2 regions of the Megamonas hypermegale genome follow, and region 2 is predicted to be linked to the other one. Evidence: a T-box and tRNA genes for the amino acid it is inferred to sense, from the RefSeq annotation. Region 2 holds a T-box; the other holds one or more tRNA genes.

Region 1 (10,254 bases), 200 kb from region 2:
AGCTAAATATGAAGATGAAATTTTGCCAATCATGGGCAACGCTGTAGCTGCTATTTTGCCTGCTGGCTACACACGACTTTATATGCCAGCATTCAAAAAAGAAGATGATGCTGTACTTTTACCACTATACGGTTATACAGCAGTTGTCATCTACAAAGATGAATTATACGTAGCTGCTATGTACACTGATGAAAACGATAAATGGGACCCGGCTCACTACAACACTCGCAATTTACATAAATTAGTAAAACGAGTTCAAAAGGATTTACCTGATAATCGCTTAGTTGAACATCTCGGTAATTGCTCTTTAACTTGGCATTGTTGCACAGCCCAAAATTTATTTTATCGTCGCTGGGAAGCTGGTATCCCAACGTCACCAGTATGTAATGCTAATTGCTTTGGCTGTATATCTCTGCAACCTGCCGAATGTTGCCCTTCTCCTCAAAGCCGTATAAAATTCCGTCCAACGCCGAAAGAAATCGCTCAAATTGGTCTTTATCATTTAGAAACAGCACCGGATGCCATCATCAGCTTTGGTCAAGGCTGTGAAGGTGAACCATCACTTGCTGCAGATAATATCGTGCCTGCTATTGAAAAAATCCGTAAAAAAACAGACAAAGGTCAAATCAATATCAATACAAATGCAGGTTACACTGATGGAATTAAGCGCATAGTCGATGCTGGACTTGATAGCATGCGTGTCAGCATTATAAGTGCTAACCCAGAAAATTATCAAGCATATTACCGCTGTAGTTATTCTCTTGATGATGTAAAAAATTCAATAGCCTATGCTCATGAACACGGAGTGCATATATCATTGAACATGCTGTATTTTCCTGGCTTTAATGATAGCGAAAGCGAAGCCAAGGAATGGGAAAGCTTTTTACAAGAAAATCATGTCGATATGATTCAAATTCGCAATCTCAATGTTGACCCAGATGCATTTGCCGAAATCATGCCACCATTTACTAAAGCAATCGGCACTAAAGAATTTTTCCATAGACTTCATGAAAAATTCCCTAATATAACAATTGGTAGCTTCAGTCATTATCAAAAAGGAGAATAACCATGATTTCCAATCCTAAAATTGAAATGATGCCACTTGAAATGAAAAAAGATATCATTAGTCAACGATTTTTAAAGACCTTTTGTTGGGCATATGAGAAATCCTCTTTTTACCGTGAAAAATACACAAAAGCTCATATAAATCCCAACAAAATAAAAGAACTTGATGATATAAAAAAATTGCCATTAACGACAATTGATGAATTAAAACAAATTGACCCATTAGAACTTTTAACTGTACCAGTCAGCGTTACACTTCGTTTAAATAAAACTATCAGTGGTCTTTATCGTGGCTTTACCTCAAATGATATTGCACGCAATCTTGATATTACAGTTCGTTCGCTCGCTAGTAATGAAATTAACAAGGCTTCTACTGTAATTATTTGTGGCAAATACAGTTCACAATACTTATTGGATTTACATTATGCTGCTGAAGCTTTAGGTGCAACTGTCATTCCTTGTAATGATGTGCAATCTGCTATCGATATTTCTAATATTTTCAATGCTAACACACTTATAACAACTAGCAAAAATTTACAAGAAATATTAAATAAGGCACCTGACACACTTCCGCCAAAAGTGATTGCACTCGTCAATACTTTTGAAAAAGATATATTATTAAAAGAAATCGAAACAAAAATGAATTGTACATTCTCCAAAATTTACATGTCTAGATATTTTGGACTAGCTGGTATTTTTTTCACTTGTGAAGAAAATAAACTTCATATTCAAGACGATTACCTTTATCCAGAAATCGTTGATGACAATTTGGTCATAACACCTTTATCGTTTGAAGCTATGCCAATCATTCGCCTTCAAACGAATATCCCAGCAAAATTAAATAAAGACACATGTAAATGTGGTCGTTCACTTGCTACTATTGAATTAGAATTATAAGAAGGTTTTTTTATGAAAATACTCCATTTGTCCGACCTTCATTTCGGCAAACGATTAAATAATTTTTCATTATTAGAAGACCAAATATATGTAAATCAACAGATATTCCAATTGGCAAAAAATCAAAAAATAGACGCCGTCATCATCGCTGGCGATATTTTTGATAAGTCAATTCCATCTGCTGATGCCGTTCAATTATTCGATGAATTTCTCAACTTTTGGGCAGAACTTAATCTGCCCATTTTTATTATCAATGGAAATCATGATAGTGCTGAACGATTATCTTTTGGTTTAAATATTTTTAGTCATAATAATATTTATATCTCACCTGTATATAATGGTGAAATAAAATCCATTACTTTAAAAGACAACTATGGAAATATAAATTTTTACTTACTGCCCTTTTTAAAGCCTTCCATGGTGCGACCTTTTTTCTCTGATGAAGAGATTAAATCACATACTCAAGCTTTAAAAATCGCTTTGAAAAATCTACCGTTAAATAAAGATGAACGCAATATATTAATCGCTCATCAATTTGTAACGGGTGCAGTCGTGTCAGACTCTGAGGAAATAAATGTCGGTGGTCTTGATAATATCGATGCTCATATATTTGACGATTTCGATTATGTAGCACTCGGTCATATTCATACACCTCAAACTATTTTACGTGATACCATTCGCTACTGTGGCAGTTTACTAAAATACTCTTTTTCTGAAGCCAATCAGCAAAAATCAGCTACCATTATAGATATCACTACAAAAGAGCAAATAAATATAACTACATTTCCGATAAAACCACTCCACGATATGCGCAAAATAAAAGGCAGTTATGCAGAACTTACAAACCGCCAAAATTACATCAACACAAACACTGATGATTATATATTCGCCACTTTAACTGATGAAGAAGACATTCCCGATGCCATAAATCGTCTGCGTTCCATCTATCCCAATATAATGCAACTTGAATACGATAATAAACGCACTCGCACTAATCAAATAATCGATACTAGCGATATAAATTCACTAAAAACACCAATTGAATTTTTCAATGAATTTTATCAACTGCAAAACAATCAAGGTTTAAACGATGCGCAAATGCAAATAATGCAAGACCTTATTGACTCTATTTGGGAGGAACAACCATGAGACCATTAAAATTAACGATTTCCGCCTTTGGTCCATATGCCGATGTATGCACATTAGATTTAGACAAGCTCGGAGAAAAAGGTTTATATCTAATCACCGGCGATACTGGTGCTGGCAAGACAACTATTTTTGACGCCATAACCTTTGCTCTATACGGACAAGCCAGCGGTAATTTTCGCTCAGTTGATATGCTTCGCAGTAAATATGCCAACGCTTCTACACCGACTTATGTAGAAATGGATTTTTCTTATAATCAAAAAAAATACACCATAAAGCGCAACCCCGAATACTTGCGCCCAGCAAAAAAAGGCGATGGTTTTGTCAAAGAAAAGGCCTCAGCCATATTCATTTCACCCGATAAAAAACAGCCAATCATCGGAAGTAAAAATGTAAATAATGCCATAATTGAACTAATTGGACTCGATGCTAACCAATTTACACAAATAGCCATGATTGCTCAAGGTGAATTTTTAAAACTAATCTACGCTACTACGAAAGAACGCAGTGAAATCTTTCGCCGTATCTTCAATACTAAACCCTACCAGATACTACAAGATAAAATCAAAGAACGATTTAACTTATTAAGAAATGATTTTTCATCAATAGATACCAGCATCAAGCAACATATAGAAAACATAATTTTCCCTGAAGATAATTTGCCTCAAAATCTCTTACAAAGCGAATATCCTTCATATCTTGAACAAATAATATCAAATGACAGCAAGACTTTTGCCGAAATGAATAATTCACTGCAAAAATGTGAAACAGAACTTTTTAATATAAGTCAAGCGATTGAAGAAAATAATAACCAAAAAAAATTATTACAAAAACAGCAGGTAATTCAGCAATTTTTAGAGGATAATAAAAATAATTTATCTCTCTTAGAAAAAGATTATCTTCAGCAAAAAAATATTTATGAAGAAAAATCTCCATCTTTAACCATAAAAATAGCCAAGCTTACTGAAGAATTACCAAAATACGCTCAAATAACTAAAAAACAACTATCACTTGAACAACAACATAAAGACTTATCATTGAAAAAACAGCAATTAATCAATGCGCAAAAAGAACTTGCTGATTTAGAAGAACAAAGTTTAAAAAATTCAACTGAGTTAAACACTTTAAATGATATTTCAGCTCAAATTGAAAAGACAAAATCCGATTTAGAAAAATTAGAACAAATACAATCCGAATTGGATAAATTAAAAAATGATGTATATCTTTATCAGCAATACCGCCAAGAATATGCCACTCATTTAAGAGATTATAAAGCAATTCAGCAAGCTCACTTGCAATTAAAACAAGAACACACAGTGCAATATCATGCTTTTTTAGATGAACAAGCTGGCATTCTTGCCGATAATTTAAAACCAGATGAACCTTGCCCTGTATGTGGTTCACTTCATCATCCAAAACCAGCGCAAAAATCGACTAAAGCACCAACACAAGCTCAATTAGAACAATTGCAAAAACAATGTGATGAGCTAGCCAAAAAATTAAATGATTTAAGCAGTAACTTAGGTAAAATCAAAGGTAAGGGGCAAAATATAAATGAAGAAATTCTTCGCCAAGCAAAACAATTATTTAATATTGATGATAAAACTTTATTAAATAGTGCCATAATCGAAAAAGAAAATTCATTGCAGACAAAAAAAGCCAGTCTTATAAATTTAATGCAAAAGCAAAATAAACAATTGCGCCAAAAAGAAAAATTAACAAACCGCTTTGAGCAAATGGCTATTAAAGAAAAAAAATTACAAAATGAGCAATTAAAACTCACACAATTCATCACTAAAACCAATGCCGATAAGGAACACATTCTTCAAGAGATACTAGAACTAAAACAAACATTATTATTTGATGATGAGCAGACAGCTCAAAAACAATTGCAAATTTATAAACATAAACAAAGTATTTTAAAAGAAAATATGCTAAAGGCTCAAAGCAAATGGGAAAATCTGCAAAAAAAAGTTGATGAATACACTACTTCATTAAAAATAATTCAGCAACAAATCATTCCGCAAAAGCAAAATACAGAAGAATTACTATTGCAACAGGAAAAACTAAAACAAGAAAAAACATCATTAAATGAAAAGCTTCAAAACCTGCACACTCGTATCAGCACTAATAGCAAAACGAGGCAAAAGCTCTTAGAGCAATTAGAAAAATTATCCGATTGCGAAAAACTGTATACAAATATGAAAGCTCTTTACGACACAGCCACAGGTTCAATTTCTGGCAAAGAACGCATTTCTTTAGAAACGTACATTCAAATGATTTATTTCGATAGGATTATCATTCGAGCCAATACTCGCTTGATGATGATGAGCCAAGGACAATACGAGTTAAAGCGTTCTCAAAACAGTGAACAACTGCGCTATCAAACGGGATTGGAACTAGATGTCATCGACCACTATAATGGCACGATACGCAGTGTAAAAACGCTTTCTGGTGGTGAAGCTTTTAAAGCATCTTTATCCCTTGCGCTCGGTCTTGCCGATGAAATCCAATCTTCTGCCGGTGGCATTCATCTCGATACGATGTTCATTGATGAAGGTTTCGGCTCACTTGATAGTGAATCATTATCTCAAGCAATTAAAGTTTTAAATCAATTAACGGAGCAAACAAAATTAATCGGTATTATCTCTCATGTAAATGAATTGAAAGAAAAAATCGATAAACAGATACAGATAATGAAAAAAAATGAACGTGGCAGTACGGCAAAAATCCTTATTTAACGGCATTTTTTCAACTCATCAAAGATTTTTATAAAAAAAGCAAATTTTTTCAAAAAAAGTGTTGACATTTCCTCAAATGTTCTATATAATAGTCTACGTTGTCAAGCGACAGCGTAGCAAGTGGTTCACTAGCTCAGTTGGCAGAGCACCTGACTTTTAATCAGGGTGTCCCGAGTTCGAATCTCGGGTGAGCCACCATCTAATATGGCGCGTTGGTCAAGTGGTTAAGACACCGCCCTTTCACGGCGGCTTCATGGGTTCGAATCCCATACGCGTCACCATTTTATAAAATTATAAAATGGGCGGTTAGCTCAGCTGGGAGAGCGCTTGCCTTACAAGCAAGATGTCAGCAGTTCGATCCTGTTACCGCCCACCACTACGGCCCGGTAGTTTAGTTGGTTAGAATGCCGCCCTGTCACGGCGGAGGTCAGGGGTTCAAGTCCCCTTCGGGTCGCCATTTTTATTTGCCTCGGTAGCTCAGTCGGTAGAGCAGGGGACTGAAAATCCCCGTGTCAGTGGTTCGATTCCGCTCTGAGGCACCACTCAGTTTGCCTCCTTGTAATTGTCAAGGAGTTATTATTATATGGGCGGTTAGCTCAGCTGGGAGAGCGCTTGCCTTACAAGCAAGATGTCAGCAGTTCGATCCTGTTACCGCCCACCATATAAAATAAGTACCTACCCTCTCTCTTTTGGGTAGTTTTTTTATGCCTATTATCAGAGGAAAGATATATTCTTTCCTCTTTTTTTATTTTATAAATAAAATATTCACCTTCCACTAAAAAATTTTTTATGATAAACTCATTTTATAATCAAAATTAACTGATAAAGGAGCTTTATTTATGATTAAATGGATTATTTCCGATATGGACGGAACTTTATTAATCGACCATAACAGATTACCAGATGACTTTGATGAAGTCATGGAAATGTTAAAACAAAAAAATATCATGTTTTCACCTGCTAGCGGTCGTCAATATCAAGCTTTAGCTTGTCATTTTCCAAAATATAAAGACGATTTACTCTTTATTTCTGAAAACGGCACCTATGTTTGCCAACATGGCAAAGAATTATTCTCTTATACATTTTCTCCTGATAATATTAAATGTATTTTTGAAAGCCTCACTAAATTACAAGATGTTTTTGTAGTAGTTAGTGGCAAAAAAAATTCTTATGTAATTTCTCAAGACCCTGCTTTTGTCAAAGAATTAAATCTTTATTTTACTCAATACGAAGTTCTCGATGACTTTTCTAAAATAGATGATGATATCATAAAATTTGCCATCTGTGACGCACATCATCACAATGCTAGAAAAAATATCTATGAAAAATTATCCTTTTTAAAAGAAAAAATGCAAGTTGTATTGAGTAGTGAAGTATGGGTTGATATAATACCTACTGGTGCTAATAAAGGTCTTGCAATAAAAAAATTACAAGAAAAATTAAATATAAAACCAGAAGAATGTGTCGCTTTTGGTGATTATCTAAATGACTATGAAATGCTTCAATCTGTATATTACAGTTATGCTATGGAAAACGCTGTACCAGAATTAAAAAAAGTAGCTCGTTTTATAGCTCCACCAAATTATGAAAACGGCGTAATGCGAACAATAAAAAAATTATTAGCAGAACAAAAATAAATATTTCATATTCATTTATAGAAAGAAGATGCCAAAATGAAATTAGATTACCATATGCATTTTGAATATGGTTCATACGATGAACAATGGGTTAAAGGTTTTTTTGATAGTGCCAAAACACATCAACTTGATGAAATTGGCATCTCCGAACACAGTCACACTTTTCCTGAATTCAAAAAACTCTATTATGAAGATTTAATCTTAGATGATTCTTTTGTTGGCAAATTTCAACAGCAATGGTTGAAAAAAAATAAATTTAAATACACATTAGATGATTATTTCAATTTTATGGCTAAACTTCATTCACTCGGTTATAAGGCCAAAATCGGCATTGAAGTTTGCAACTTCCAAGACCAAGACAAAGTTCGTGAAATTTTAGCTCCTTATAAATTTGATTATATTATCGGCTCTATTCATTTCTTACATGGCTGGGCTTATGATTCTTCCCAGATAAAAGACGAATGGAACAATCATTCTTTAAAAGAAATCTATGAATGGTATGCTCAAGAAGTAGAAAAACTCTGTGCATCTCAAATTTATGATGTATTAGGCCATCCTTTCAACATTCGTTTATTTAAAAATTTACCAGATTTTGATGTTACTCCATATTTAATCCGCGTAGCTAAAGCTATACAAAAAGCTAATATGGCAGTAGATGTCAATACTGGCACATATTATCGCTATCCAATTGCAGAAATTTCACCATATCCTGATTTCATGAAAATAGCTCATGATTATAATTTACCTATAATCACTTCATCCGATGCACATCAACCTGAACATTGTGGCAATTACATCGATGAAGCTATCGCTTATGCTAAATCTTTTGGTTATACAACATGTCTGCAATTCAATCAACGCAAAAAAACAACTGTTCCACTTGGCTGATATACAAAAACCCCAAAGAGCATACACTCCTTGGGGTTTTATTCGTTATTAATATATTTTCTTTACTTTAAAACCGTTTTTATTAAGTTCTTGTGTAATTTGATTGATATGGTCAATGCCATTTGTTTCAACTGTTACTTCCAATACAACTTTTTTGAAGCTATCTGTCACTTTTGCTTGGTTATGGTCAAGTTTAATTACGTTAGCATTTAAATCTGCTAAAATTTTGGATATAGCTAAGAGCTGACCTGGTTTATCTGGAAGCTGTACACTGAAGCAGAATACACGGCCACGAGCGATAAGAGCTTTATCTATAAGTGCAGAAATTGTAGAAATATCAATATTACCACCACTTACAATAGCAGCTACTTTTTTACCTTTAAACGGCAATTTACGGCTTGCTGCCAAAGAAAGTACACCTGCACCTTCAGCAATAAGTTTATGTTTTTCAATCAAAGATAATAAAGCTGACATTATTTCAAATTCAGAAACAGTGATGATATCATCTACATATTTTTTGATGAATTCAAATGTAACATCACCTGGTGTTTTTACAGCTGTACCTTCTGCTACTGTATCAACTGTAGGTAAAGTTACGATTTTATCTTCTTGAAGAGATGCTTTTACACAAGCTGCTCCACATGGTTCTACACCGATTACTTTTACATGTGGATTTACCATTTTTGTAGCTACAGCTACACCGCTTACAAATCCGCCACCACCAACTGGTACTAAGATAACATCAACATCTTTCAAATCATCTATGATTTCTAATGCTGTTGTACCTTGTCCTAAGATAACTTCAATATCATTGAACGGATGAATAAAAGTATAGTTGTATTTCTTTTGAAGTTCTACTGCTTTTTCAGCTGCAGCATCAAAATCATCACCAGATAATACAACTTCTGCTCCATAAGCGCGAGTTGCTTCTACTTTTAAAAGTGGAGTTGTAGCAGGCATAGTGATAACTGCTTTTACACCTAATTTTTGTGCTGCAAAAGCTACGCCTTGAGCATGGTTACCAGCAGAAGCTGCAATAACACCATGTGATTTTTGTTCATCAGTCAATTGGCTTATACAGTTATATGCTCCACGCAATTTGAATGAACCTGTTTTCTGTAAGTTTTCCGGTTTTATATAAATATCATTATGCGATAACTTAGAAAAATAATCGCTATAAATAAGTTCTGTTTTTCTTATAACACCATCTAAATTTTTAACAGCGCGATAAACATCAGCTATTGTAGTTTTTTCCACAACATCCCGTGGTGATAATACATTGTCTTTTTTCTCGTTAGCCAATAAAAACATCTCCTTAATAATAAATTTTCAAAAAAAACTAAAATTTCCTTATTAGTCCTGTACAATAAGATATTTATAAATATATAGATATCTTTATATTATATCATAAAAATTAACAACTTTACATTGTTTAACTAAAAAATAATTTTTAGTTATGTATTAATGAAATATCATAATATATTTTAATCAAAAAAATAACAGCTCTATACACTGAATTTTTCATTCATCTGTATAGGGCTGTTATTTGCTTAATTAAATAAATAACCTGATGGGTCCACGGCTTGTCCATTTATGCGTACTTCATAGTGAACATGTGGCCCTGTAGAAAATCCTGTACTACCCATATATGCAATGATTTGACCACGTCTTACTTGCTGTCCTGCTGATACTACTACATAAGAAGCATGTCCATAACGTGTCATCACACCATTGCCATGATTGATATCAACCATATTACCATAACCGCCTGAATTCCAGCCAGCTACGCTGACAACACCATCGGCTGTAGCTCTGATAGGAGTTCCCATATCATTTGCTATATCTATACCAGGATGGAAATCACTGCCACCCCAACGAAG
Region 2 (10,254 bases):
CGTATCACATTTTATTTATACTAAAAGTGTATAGCTCTTAATTTTAAATAACAAATACTTTGTTTTTATACGATACTATGCTTGACAGGTATAACTTATAAAATTATGCTAAGATAAAGAATATATTATAAAAGGAGTGCATCTTTATGGAAATTCGTGTACTTCGTTACTTTTTAGCTATCACTCGTGAAGAGTCTATAACAGGAGCTGCTAATTCTCTACATATAACACAACCTACGCTCTCCCGCCAAATCAAAGACTTAGAAGAAGAACTCGGACAAAAACTATTTGTACGAGGCAGCCACCGCATCACTTTAACTGCCGAAGGCATGCTACTGCGCAAACGTGCCGAAGAAATCATAGCCATGGTAGATAAAACTCAACAAGAATTTTACTCTATGAAAGGCAATTTAAGTGGCGATATTTATATCGGTGGTGGCGAAACAGAAGCGATGAATTATATTGCCTCTGTCTGTCATGAAATTCAAATCGATTATCCCGATATTCGCTACCATCTTTACAGTGGCAATGCCGAAGATGTTACAGAACGACTCGATAAAGGACTGCTTGATTTCGGTCTTTTAATCCAGCCTACCGATATCACTAAATACAATTATTTAAACATACCAGCTAAAGATAGATGGGGCGTATTAATGCTAAAAACTTGCCCACTTGCCAAAAAAGAAGCAATCAAAGCCACTGATTTAATCGGCCTTCCTTTGATTTTTTCTCGCCAAGTATTGCAAAGTCGCATGGAAACAAATGACCTTGCAAAATGGTTTGGCAAAGACTGGAAAGATTTAAATATCGTTACTACATTTAATCTTGTCTACAATGCCACTATAATGGCTAAGCAAGGTATAGGATACGTCATAACTTTAGATAACCTAGCCGATACTTCCGATGATAGTCCACTTTGTTTTCGCCCATTATCACCTAAAATCGAATCTGGACTTGATATCGTTTGGAAAAAATATCAAGTTTTTTCTCCTGCAGCAAAATTATTTTTGAATAAATTAAAAGAAAAATTTTCTAACCTTTAAAAACAATATTTTACTTTAAATCTTGATAACAAAAGCCTTAGGATAACCTAAGGCTTTTTTCATAAATTAAATTTCGCCAAAATATTTCCTGCAAAAATCATTCCGTGCATGCTGGAAATATCTGACTCTATTTCATCTTTAGCTACTACAGACAATCTACTTTTTAATGCTAAATAAATAGAATAATGGTACATATAGACATTTTCATTCGTATTTCGTTCAATTATTAATTGTTTATAATGATATCTATATCTTTGCAAATCAGGTTTTATTCTCTTGTACATCTCTAAAATATAATCATTGTGTGCCGCTTTAACTACTAAATCATGAAATCTTTCATCATTTTTGCAAAACAGTTCATCATCAATCGGTTTATCATTACCCTTGCGAAAATTCAATAAGATTTCTTTTAAAACCATGAGTTCTGCTTTAGTTATGCGCTTAGCTGCTAAATATGCAGCTTGTCCTTCTAAAAATTTACGCGCTTCATAGAGATAAAAACATTCTTGCGGACTTATCTTGCGCACTGTTAAAAATCTTTTACTGCGCCTTTCAAGCCAACCATCTTTTAATGCTCTACTAAGTGCTACATTTACAGGTGTTCTACTGACATTTAATTGTTGTGCAATTTTTGATTCGACAATCTTATCACCTGGTAATAATATACCTTGCATAATATCATTTTTTAAATGTCTATAAATAATATCAGTTAAAATTATAAATGGATTATCTTTTTTACAAGCTTCAATATCCAATTTATCCATAAAATTCACCACCACAAGTATAATTTTTTTAATTATACTATATAAATCATCGTTTTATCTCAAGAAATTACTCTTTTTGTCTGCACCTTTAAAACAGGGAACGTACACACAAAAATTATATATAGACAACTACATGTGATATAAAATACCATGGATAAATCCCAACCGTAATAAGAAAGTATAATACTCCAAATAAAATTTAATACAGTATAAACTGTATAACCTAAAGCCCAAAACACACCAAACATAATAGTCAATTTGCGTGGGTTCATATTCGGCAATTCATGTGGAAAATTCAAATACACGGAATACTGCGAAAACATCACAAAACCACCAATTGCAAATAAAAAATATGCCATTTTCGGATTTATATATGCCATGTGTAAACCTAAAGCCATTGATATTATCATTGTAATTCCATGAATTAATAAGAATGGTTTGCGCTCAAAAGGTATTTTTCCAATTAATATACTGAATAAAGTTCCACCTATTCCGCCCATAGTAATCGCTAATATCATAAATTCAGCATTAAAATCATTATCTACTTGAGATACTAATTTCATAGGTATAGATACTAAAGACATCACATACAAAAATAAAAACCCGCCAAACCCCATAGAAAAACAATATACGAATTTATCTGTCAAAGCATCTTTATATTTATATACTTTTTCAGCTTGTGCATCTTCATTACTAGGTGAAAAATCCTTAGCAAAAACAGTCCATAAAACTAAAAGTAATATGCTACATAAACTAAACATATACATTGTATTTTGCCAATCACTAGTAACTACATCTTTATATAAAAAGAAAATAATCGCCACAGCTCCTGCACCAATATTATATGAAGCAGTAACTAATGCATTTGCTATTATCTTTTCATCATTAGCTATAAAACTAGCTACTACAGTATTCATATACACCATCACCATTGAACCACCTAATGCCATAATCATGCGCGCTATAGTGTATAACCAATAGTTTGTAGCAAATACAGCTACAAAGGAAAAACAAAGCAATACTAATGCAACTATACTAGCTTTACGTGGATTTAATTTTAATAAGATATACGCTGCTACTAAATTCGCAAAAATCCTAGCAATTGTTATCGTATAATTTATAACTTCTGAAACCATAGGCGATACCGTTTCACCGTTAAAATAATGATATACAATCTTTTCTGATAGATTTGAACCGGCTACCCAATTCGAGGCAAATACTATATACGATAACAATAATATAATAAACATTATTATTCCATGTGATTTTTTTACATTAATCATGGTATTTTGCATGATATTATTCCTTTCTCATCACAACAATTAAAACACTACCTTCTTTTCAAAAATTAATCTTACAAAAATAGCGAGATTTTCTATCTAAATAAAAATCCCGCTATTAAAATAAATATTTCTAAATTATATAGTTTTATTTAAGCTACAGCTTCTATTTTCTTTTCGATAGCTTCCATAGCCGATTTTACACTTTTTGCCGATGCTATCATTTTTTCTATTTCTTCATCAGTTAATTTTGGTGTAAAGCGCTTAATAATTCCCGTATTGTTAAGCATACATGGCAAACTCAAAGCCACATCATGTATACCATATTCACCAGTTAATATCGATGACATTGGCAAAATAGTATATTCATTATATTTTATAGCTTTAATAAAACGACAAACTACCATAGCAATTCCCGTATTAGTGCAACCTTTTAAATTGATTACATCATATACAACCTGCATAATTTTCTGTTCAATCATACTTTTATTCAATTTATAATTATGATTTAAAAATTCATCCATATTATCTAGACCTAAACTTGCTATATCCACTGTACTCCATGCTACAAAACCTGAATTACCATGTTCACCTAATACATAACCATGAACAAGTTTTGGGTCTAAATGATAATAATCAGCTAAAATTCTGCGCAAACGGAAAGTTTCTAATAAAGTTCCCGTTCCAATTATCTTTTCTCTCGGATAATCAAAATTATCTGATACGTAATACGTAGCTACATCTAAAGGATTAGTTACTACTAAAATAATAGCATCTTTAGTATATTGAACAATTTGCGACATTACGCTGTCCATGATTTTACAATTTGTCTTTGTTAAAATTAATCTGTCCGGTGTTTCTCCTGGTTTTATACTTGGCCCAGCTGTTATAATAATCATACTAGCATCTTTGCAATCTTCATAAGTGCCTTCATGAATGTACATATTATAACTGCCAACACATGCTGTAGCATGACTTGTATCTAAAGATTCGCCCATACATTTTTTCTCATTAATATCAATCAATACAACTTCCGAAGCTAAGCCAAAATCTACAATTTTATTTAATACTGCTGTACCGACATTACTAGCACCAACAATAACAATTTTGCCTTCATCAAACATAATTTTCGCACCTCTTTTATTATTTATAAATTTCTCACTTTTCTAACGCTTTATCTTTGACTATATTGTACCGTTATTGTTTTTTCGTTTCAAAATTCATTCTATTTTTTCGTAAATTTCATGTTAATACTATTTTTAAAATACTATACTAATGATAAATAGCATACTTTGTTTTTTATAAATGCCATAATTTACAAAATCTCATAAAAAAATGCAAAAAACAACTATAAATCTCAAATATTTTTTCATAAAAATTGTCTATATTGCCTCAATCTTGTTTTTGCTAAAGTTTTATGATATACTTTTGTGTAAAATTGTAATATAACTAAGCGATGATAAAGAGAGTAAATTATTTTTTCTTTTACAGAAAATATTGCCTTGGCTGAGAGCAATAACAGAAAAATTAATTGAAGTTCACTTTGGAGCTTCTGTAGTGAAATAAAGTAGTTACAGCGTTGACGGCGTTAACGTATTAGAGTATCAATTAGGGTGGTACCGCGAAACACAGCTTTCGCCCCTTTATGGGGCGGAGGCTTTTATTTTTGTTCAAATTTATTTAGGAGTGAAATTAATGGAACAGGAACTTAAAAGTTTACAGCAAGAAGCACTTTCTGCAATTTCCAGTGCTTCAGACCTCAATGCACTAAATGATGTGCGTGTAAAATATCTTGGTAAAAAAGGCTCTCTTACCAGCATTTTACGTGGCATGGGTAAATTAAACCCAGAAGAACGCCCACGTGTAGGCCAAATGGTAAATACAGCTCGTAAAGAATTAGAAGATGCTATCTCTGCAAAACAAACTGAATTAAAACAAGCTGAACTTGCAAACCGTTTAGCAACTGAAAAAATTGACGTTACACTTCCAGGTCGTCGTCAAGCTTTAGGTCATCTTCATCCACTTACTGTTACTTTAAACAATATTAAAAATATCTTCACTAGCATGGGATATTCCATCGCTGAAGGTCCTCAGATTGAATCCGATTACTTCAACTTTGAAGCATTAAACTTACCAAAAGACCATCCAGCTCGTGATATGCAAGATTCATTTTATATCACAGAAGATATCTTGCTCAGAAGCCAGACTTCCCCTGTACAAGCTCGTACAATGCAATCACATGAACCAAATAGCCCAATTCGCATAATTGCTCCTGGTCATGTATATCGTCGTGATGATTATGATGCTACACATTCTCCAATGTTTACTCAAGTTGAAGGTCTTTGCATCGATAAAAATATCAGCTTTGCTGACCTCAAAGGCACACTTATCACATTCTTACAGCAAATGTTCGGCGAAGATGTAAAAGTTCGCTTCCGTCCAAGCTTCTTCCCATTCACTGAACCAAGTGCTGAAGTAGATATCTCTTGCGTAATGTGTAAAGGTAAAGGTTGCCGTGTATGCAAAGGCACTGGCTGGCTCGAAATCTTAGGCGCAGGCATGGTTCATCCACATGTACTTGAAATGAGTGGCTATGACCCTAAACAAGTCAGCGGCTTTGCTTTTGGTATGGGTGTTGAACGTATTGCTATGCTCGCTTATGGCATTGATGACTTACGTTTATTCTACGACAATGATGTTCGTTTCTTACGTCAATTTTAATTCAAGGAGGCACTTTCTTAATGCAAGTTTCAATTAAATGGCTTAAAGATTATATAGATTTCACAGAAACTCCGGAACAACTTGCCGATAAACTCACTATGGCTGGCATACCGGTAGAAAATATCATCGACCCAGGTGAAGGCTTAGAAAAAGTCGTTACTGGTCGCATTGAAAAATTAGAACCACATCAAAACTCCGACCATTTACAAATATGTACTATGAATGTCGGCTTAAAAGAAAATATCATCATTGTAACTGGTGCTCAGAACGTTGCTGAAGGTCAAATCGTTCCTGTAGCTATGGTTGGCGCTCACTTACCAAACGGCATGAAAATTTCCAAAGGAAAACTTCGTGGCGTTGTATCTAACGGTATGCTTTGCTCTGCACAGGAATTAAAACTCGACCTTGAAAAATTACCACCAGAACAAAAAACTGGTATCTTCATTTTACCTAGCGATACACCTGTTGGCATTCCTGCTAAAGAAGTATTAGGTTTAAATGATGTTGTTTTAGAATTTGAACTCACTGCTAACCGTGCTGATTGCTTCAGCGTTGTTGGACTTGTTCGTGAAATTGCTGCAATAACTGGCAATAAACCACATTTCCCTGAAATAAAAGTTACAGAAGACGATGAAACTAAACTCGGCGATATCTTCTCCGTAGAAATTGCTGACCCAGATTTATGCTCTCGCTTCTCCACACGTATGCTTAAAAATGTAAAAATTGGTCCATCTCCTGAATGGATGCAACAACGTCTCGAAGGTGCTGGCATTCGTTCCATCAATAACGTTGTCGATGTAACTAACTTCGTCATGATTGAACTCGGTCATCCTATGCACGCTTACGATTATGACCATATCGCTGGTAAAAAATTAATCGCTCGCCGTGCTGTTGATGGTGAAGAACTTCATACACTCGATGATACATCTCGCAAAGCTAAAGGCGAAATGCTCGTAATTGCAGATACTGAAAAAGCTGCTGGACTTGCTGGTATCATGGGCGGTTTTGAAACAGAAATCACTGATACAACAACTACTGTCGTATTAGAATCCGCTGATTTTTATGGTCCATGTATCCGCCGTACTGCTCGCGCTTGCGGTTTATCCTCCGAAGCATCTGGCAGATTTGAACGCGGTATCGATAGCGAAACTACTATTAAAGCACTCGATAGAGCAGCTCAATTACTCCAAGAAATGGGAGCTTGCACAGTTTGCCAAGGAATTGTAGACGTATATCCAAATCCAAAACAACCTGCTTACGTTACATTCACAACAGAACAAATCAACAAACATCTCGGCACTGATATTCCTAAACAAACTATGATTGATATCATCACAAGTGTTGGCTTTGAAATCACTAAAGATGAAAATGATGAAATCACAGTTAAAGTTCCATCTTGGAGAAATGATGTAAGTCGCATGGCTGATATCTCCGAAGAAATCGCTCGCTTATACGGCTTTGATAAAATTGCTTCCACTTTACCAAGCGGAGCATCTATGCAAGGCAGTCAATCAGATAAACAAACTTTCATCGATAAAGTAAAAGCTTCTTTATCTGCACAAGGTCTTTGCGAAACTATTTCTTTTGCTTTAACTAATGAAGCAACTTTTGATAAATTAAACGTTCCAAAAGATGATATGCTTCGCCAAGCCATTCCAATCATGAATCCACTTTCCGATGAATATCCTCTCGTTCGCACTACTTTACTCAGCAGTATCTTCGATAATTTATCCCGCAACTTAGCTCGTAAAAATGATAATGTAGCAATTTTTGAAGTTGGTACAGTCTTCTATCCTAAAGCACTCCCTGTTACTGAATTACCAAACGAAGTAGTTAAAATTGCTGGTGCAATTACAGGTCGCCGCCATGCTCATATTTGGAACCAACCCAATGATATGGTTGATTTCTATGACGTAAAAGGCATCATCGAAGAATTATTTGCTGACCTTCGCGTTACTCGCTACACTGTTGAAGCTGGCACACATTACGCTATGCACCCTGGTAAAACTGCATTATTCAAAAAAGGTCGTGATGTACTCGCTACAATAGGTGAAGTTCATCCAGCAGTATTAGCTAACTACGGTATTTCTAAACCAGTTTACATCTTTGAACTCGATGCTAAAACTGTCATGAAATACATGGCTAAAGATTTCAAATACAAATCCTTACCAAAATATCCAGCAATGACTCGTGACCTCGCTATGCTCGTTGCCACTGATATCAACTCCGCTGATATTGAAAAAGCTATGACAAAAGCAGCAGGTCAAAACCTCGTTCAAATAACTTTATTTGACGTTTACACTGGAAAACAAGTTGAAGCTGGCAAGAAGAGCTTGGCATTCTCCTTAACATTCCAATCCAATGATAAAACATTGACAGATGCAGAAGTTAATACAGCTATCGAAAAAATTGTAGCTAAATTACAAAAAGATTTTGACGCTGACCTTCGCGCATAAATATATATTTACGCAAAAAACACCTTGAATTTAAGTTCAAGGTGTTTTTTATATCTTATTTAAATTTCTTTATTGTTTATCTTTGTGATTAACTCTTTCATTTTACATTCTATTTTATTGATGACAGCTAAAAAAGTAGCATCATCTTTGCCCGTAGGGTCATCAAGTCCCCAAACTTCGCGGTATTTACATTTAATCGCAGGACACGCTACATTACAACCCATAGTGATTACAACATCAATTTCTGGCAAATCCTGTAATAATTTTGGTTTTTGTACTCTTGTTATATCACCATAGCCTAAAGAATTCATAATGCGAACTGCATCAGGATTTATTTGATTTTTTAATTGTGTTCCAGCTGAAAAAGCTTCAATAATTCCTTTTCCCATTTTTCTAGCTACGGCTTCTGCCATCTGCGACCTACAAGCATTATGCACACAAATAAATGCTACTTTTAACAAAAAATCATCTCCTAACTTTATTTAAAATACCAAATTAAAGATATATCCTACAAAAATAATCCCTATGCTCACAATACCAATGAATAAAAATAATAATTTTCTCTGCAATACTTGACTGAGCATAATGAGTGATGGAAGTGATAGCGCTGTTATCGCCATCATCAAAGCTAAAATTGTACCAGCTGGTACACCTACTAAGTATAAAGCTTCAGCTATTGGTAAAGTTCCAAATATATCTGCATAAATAGGTACACCAATCACTGTAGCCAAAATAACGGCAAATGGATTGTTATTGCCTAAAATAGTTAAAATAAATTCTTGTGGTATCCAATTATGAATTAATGCACCTATTAAAACGCCAAGCAATACATACGGAAATACTTTTTTGACTATGATTTTAGTATCATTTAACGCATAATTTAATCTCTGTCTTTGATTAAAATATTCTGACTCAGAGTAAAAATCTCTAATTGCTCCATCATATTTTTTCAAATATCGTTCAACTTTCATCATAGCTAAAACTTTACCGCCAACAACAGCTAATATAATTCCTACAACTGTATAAAAAATAGCAAATTCAGGACCAAAAAACGACATCAACATAAGCATAGATGCCACATCTACCATAGGTGAAGATATTAAAAAAGAAAAAGTCATGCCCACAGGTAAACCCGCTCTAGTAAAACCTATAAAAATAGGCACGCTAGAACAAGAGCAAAATGGCGTTACAGTTCCAAGTAATGCTGCAATTATATTTCCTGTAAAACCATCAAAATGTGTCAAAATTCGCTTTGTTTTTTCTGGTGGAAAATACGACTGAATATATGATATCAAATAAATTAAAGTCACTAATAAAATAGTTATCTTTATCGTATCATAAAAGAAAAAATGAGCACTTGACCACCAATTTGAATTTTGGTCTGCGTTAAAATAATTTATTAATACATACCAAACGGCTTCACTCAGCCACTTCATCCCCAATATCTGTTCAATGAAAAAATCAAACATCATATCACCTCATATCAAAAATTTTTGATATATTTATTATATCAAAAAAAATTGATATGACAATACTTATTTTATTTATCAAACAAAGTTTTTATCATATTTTCACTTAAAACATTCTGCAAAGTTTCCATATTAATGCTATAAAAATTCCATTTACCTTTAGATTTTACATTGATTAAACTTGCTTCCAATAATAATTTTAAATGATATGATAATTTGCTTTGTGCTATGGTAAACTTTTCCATTAATTTACATACACAAATTTCTTCATGTATTGCTATTTCCTGTAAAATATTTAAACGCGTTTCATCTGATAAAGCTTTAAAAATTTTTATATAAATTATCTTTTCCATTAACAAAACCCCTCATTTTTTACTATATATCTATTCTATTTTTTTTATACTTTGCTATAATAATTTATATTATAATAATATGTAAATAATTTATAAAGGAGGTTTTAACGATGAAATACGTCATTATGGGTTCAGGCGGAACGGGCGCTAGTATCGGTGGCTTTCTTG

Evidence for each region. A T-box is a leader RNA that pairs with one kind of tRNA and senses whether it is charged. The one in region 2 lies ahead of pheS (phenylalanine--tRNA ligase subunit alpha), so its partner is inferred to be a tRNA-Phe.
Region 1: it encodes a tRNA-Phe, which carries the amino acid that the T-box ahead of pheS (phenylalanine--tRNA ligase subunit alpha) is inferred to sense. The anticodon was not compared.

Annotation. Positions count from the first base shown of each region.
Region 1 covers NZ_LT906446.1:1,792,549-1,802,802, forward strand. The annotation lists gene CKV65_RS08725 (radical SAM family protein) at 1-1,066, shown strand, start outside; gene CKV65_RS08730 (phenylacetate--CoA ligase family protein) at 1,069-1,962, shown strand; gene CKV65_RS08735 (exonuclease SbcCD subunit D) at 1,975-3,111, shown strand; gene CKV65_RS08740 (AAA family ATPase) at 3,108-5,849, shown strand; tRNA gene CKV65_RS08745 (tRNA-Lys) at 5,972-6,047, shown strand; tRNA gene CKV65_RS08750 (tRNA-Glu) at 6,056-6,130, shown strand; tRNA gene CKV65_RS08755 (tRNA-Val) at 6,150-6,225, shown strand; tRNA gene CKV65_RS08760 (tRNA-Asp) at 6,230-6,306, shown strand; tRNA gene CKV65_RS08765 (tRNA-Phe) at 6,316-6,391, shown strand; tRNA gene CKV65_RS08770 (tRNA-Val) at 6,435-6,510, shown strand; gene CKV65_RS08775 (HAD family hydrolase) at 6,689-7,486, shown strand; gene CKV65_RS08780 (PHP domain-containing protein) at 7,523-8,374, shown strand; gene ilvA (threonine ammonia-lyase) at 8,423-9,685, opposite strand; gene CKV65_RS08790 (M23 family metallopeptidase) at 9,925-10,254, opposite strand, start outside.
Region 2 covers NZ_LT906446.1:1,591,407-1,601,660, forward strand. The annotation lists gene CKV65_RS07715 (LysR family transcriptional regulator) at 147-1,043, shown strand; gene CKV65_RS07720 (GntR family transcriptional regulator) at 1,103-1,807, opposite strand; gene CKV65_RS07725 (MFS transporter) at 1,867-3,090, opposite strand; gene CKV65_RS07730 (L-lactate dehydrogenase) at 3,240-4,211, opposite strand; T-box leader at 4,535-4,733, shown strand; gene pheS (phenylalanine--tRNA ligase subunit alpha) at 4,783-5,808, shown strand; gene pheT (phenylalanine--tRNA ligase subunit beta) at 5,829-8,264, shown strand; gene CKV65_RS07745 (arsenate reductase ArsC) at 8,324-8,725, opposite strand; gene CKV65_RS07750 (permease) at 8,747-9,736, opposite strand; gene CKV65_RS07755 (ArsR/SmtB family transcription factor) at 9,805-10,086, opposite strand; gene CKV65_RS07760 (ketopantoate reductase family protein) at 10,197-10,254, shown strand, end outside.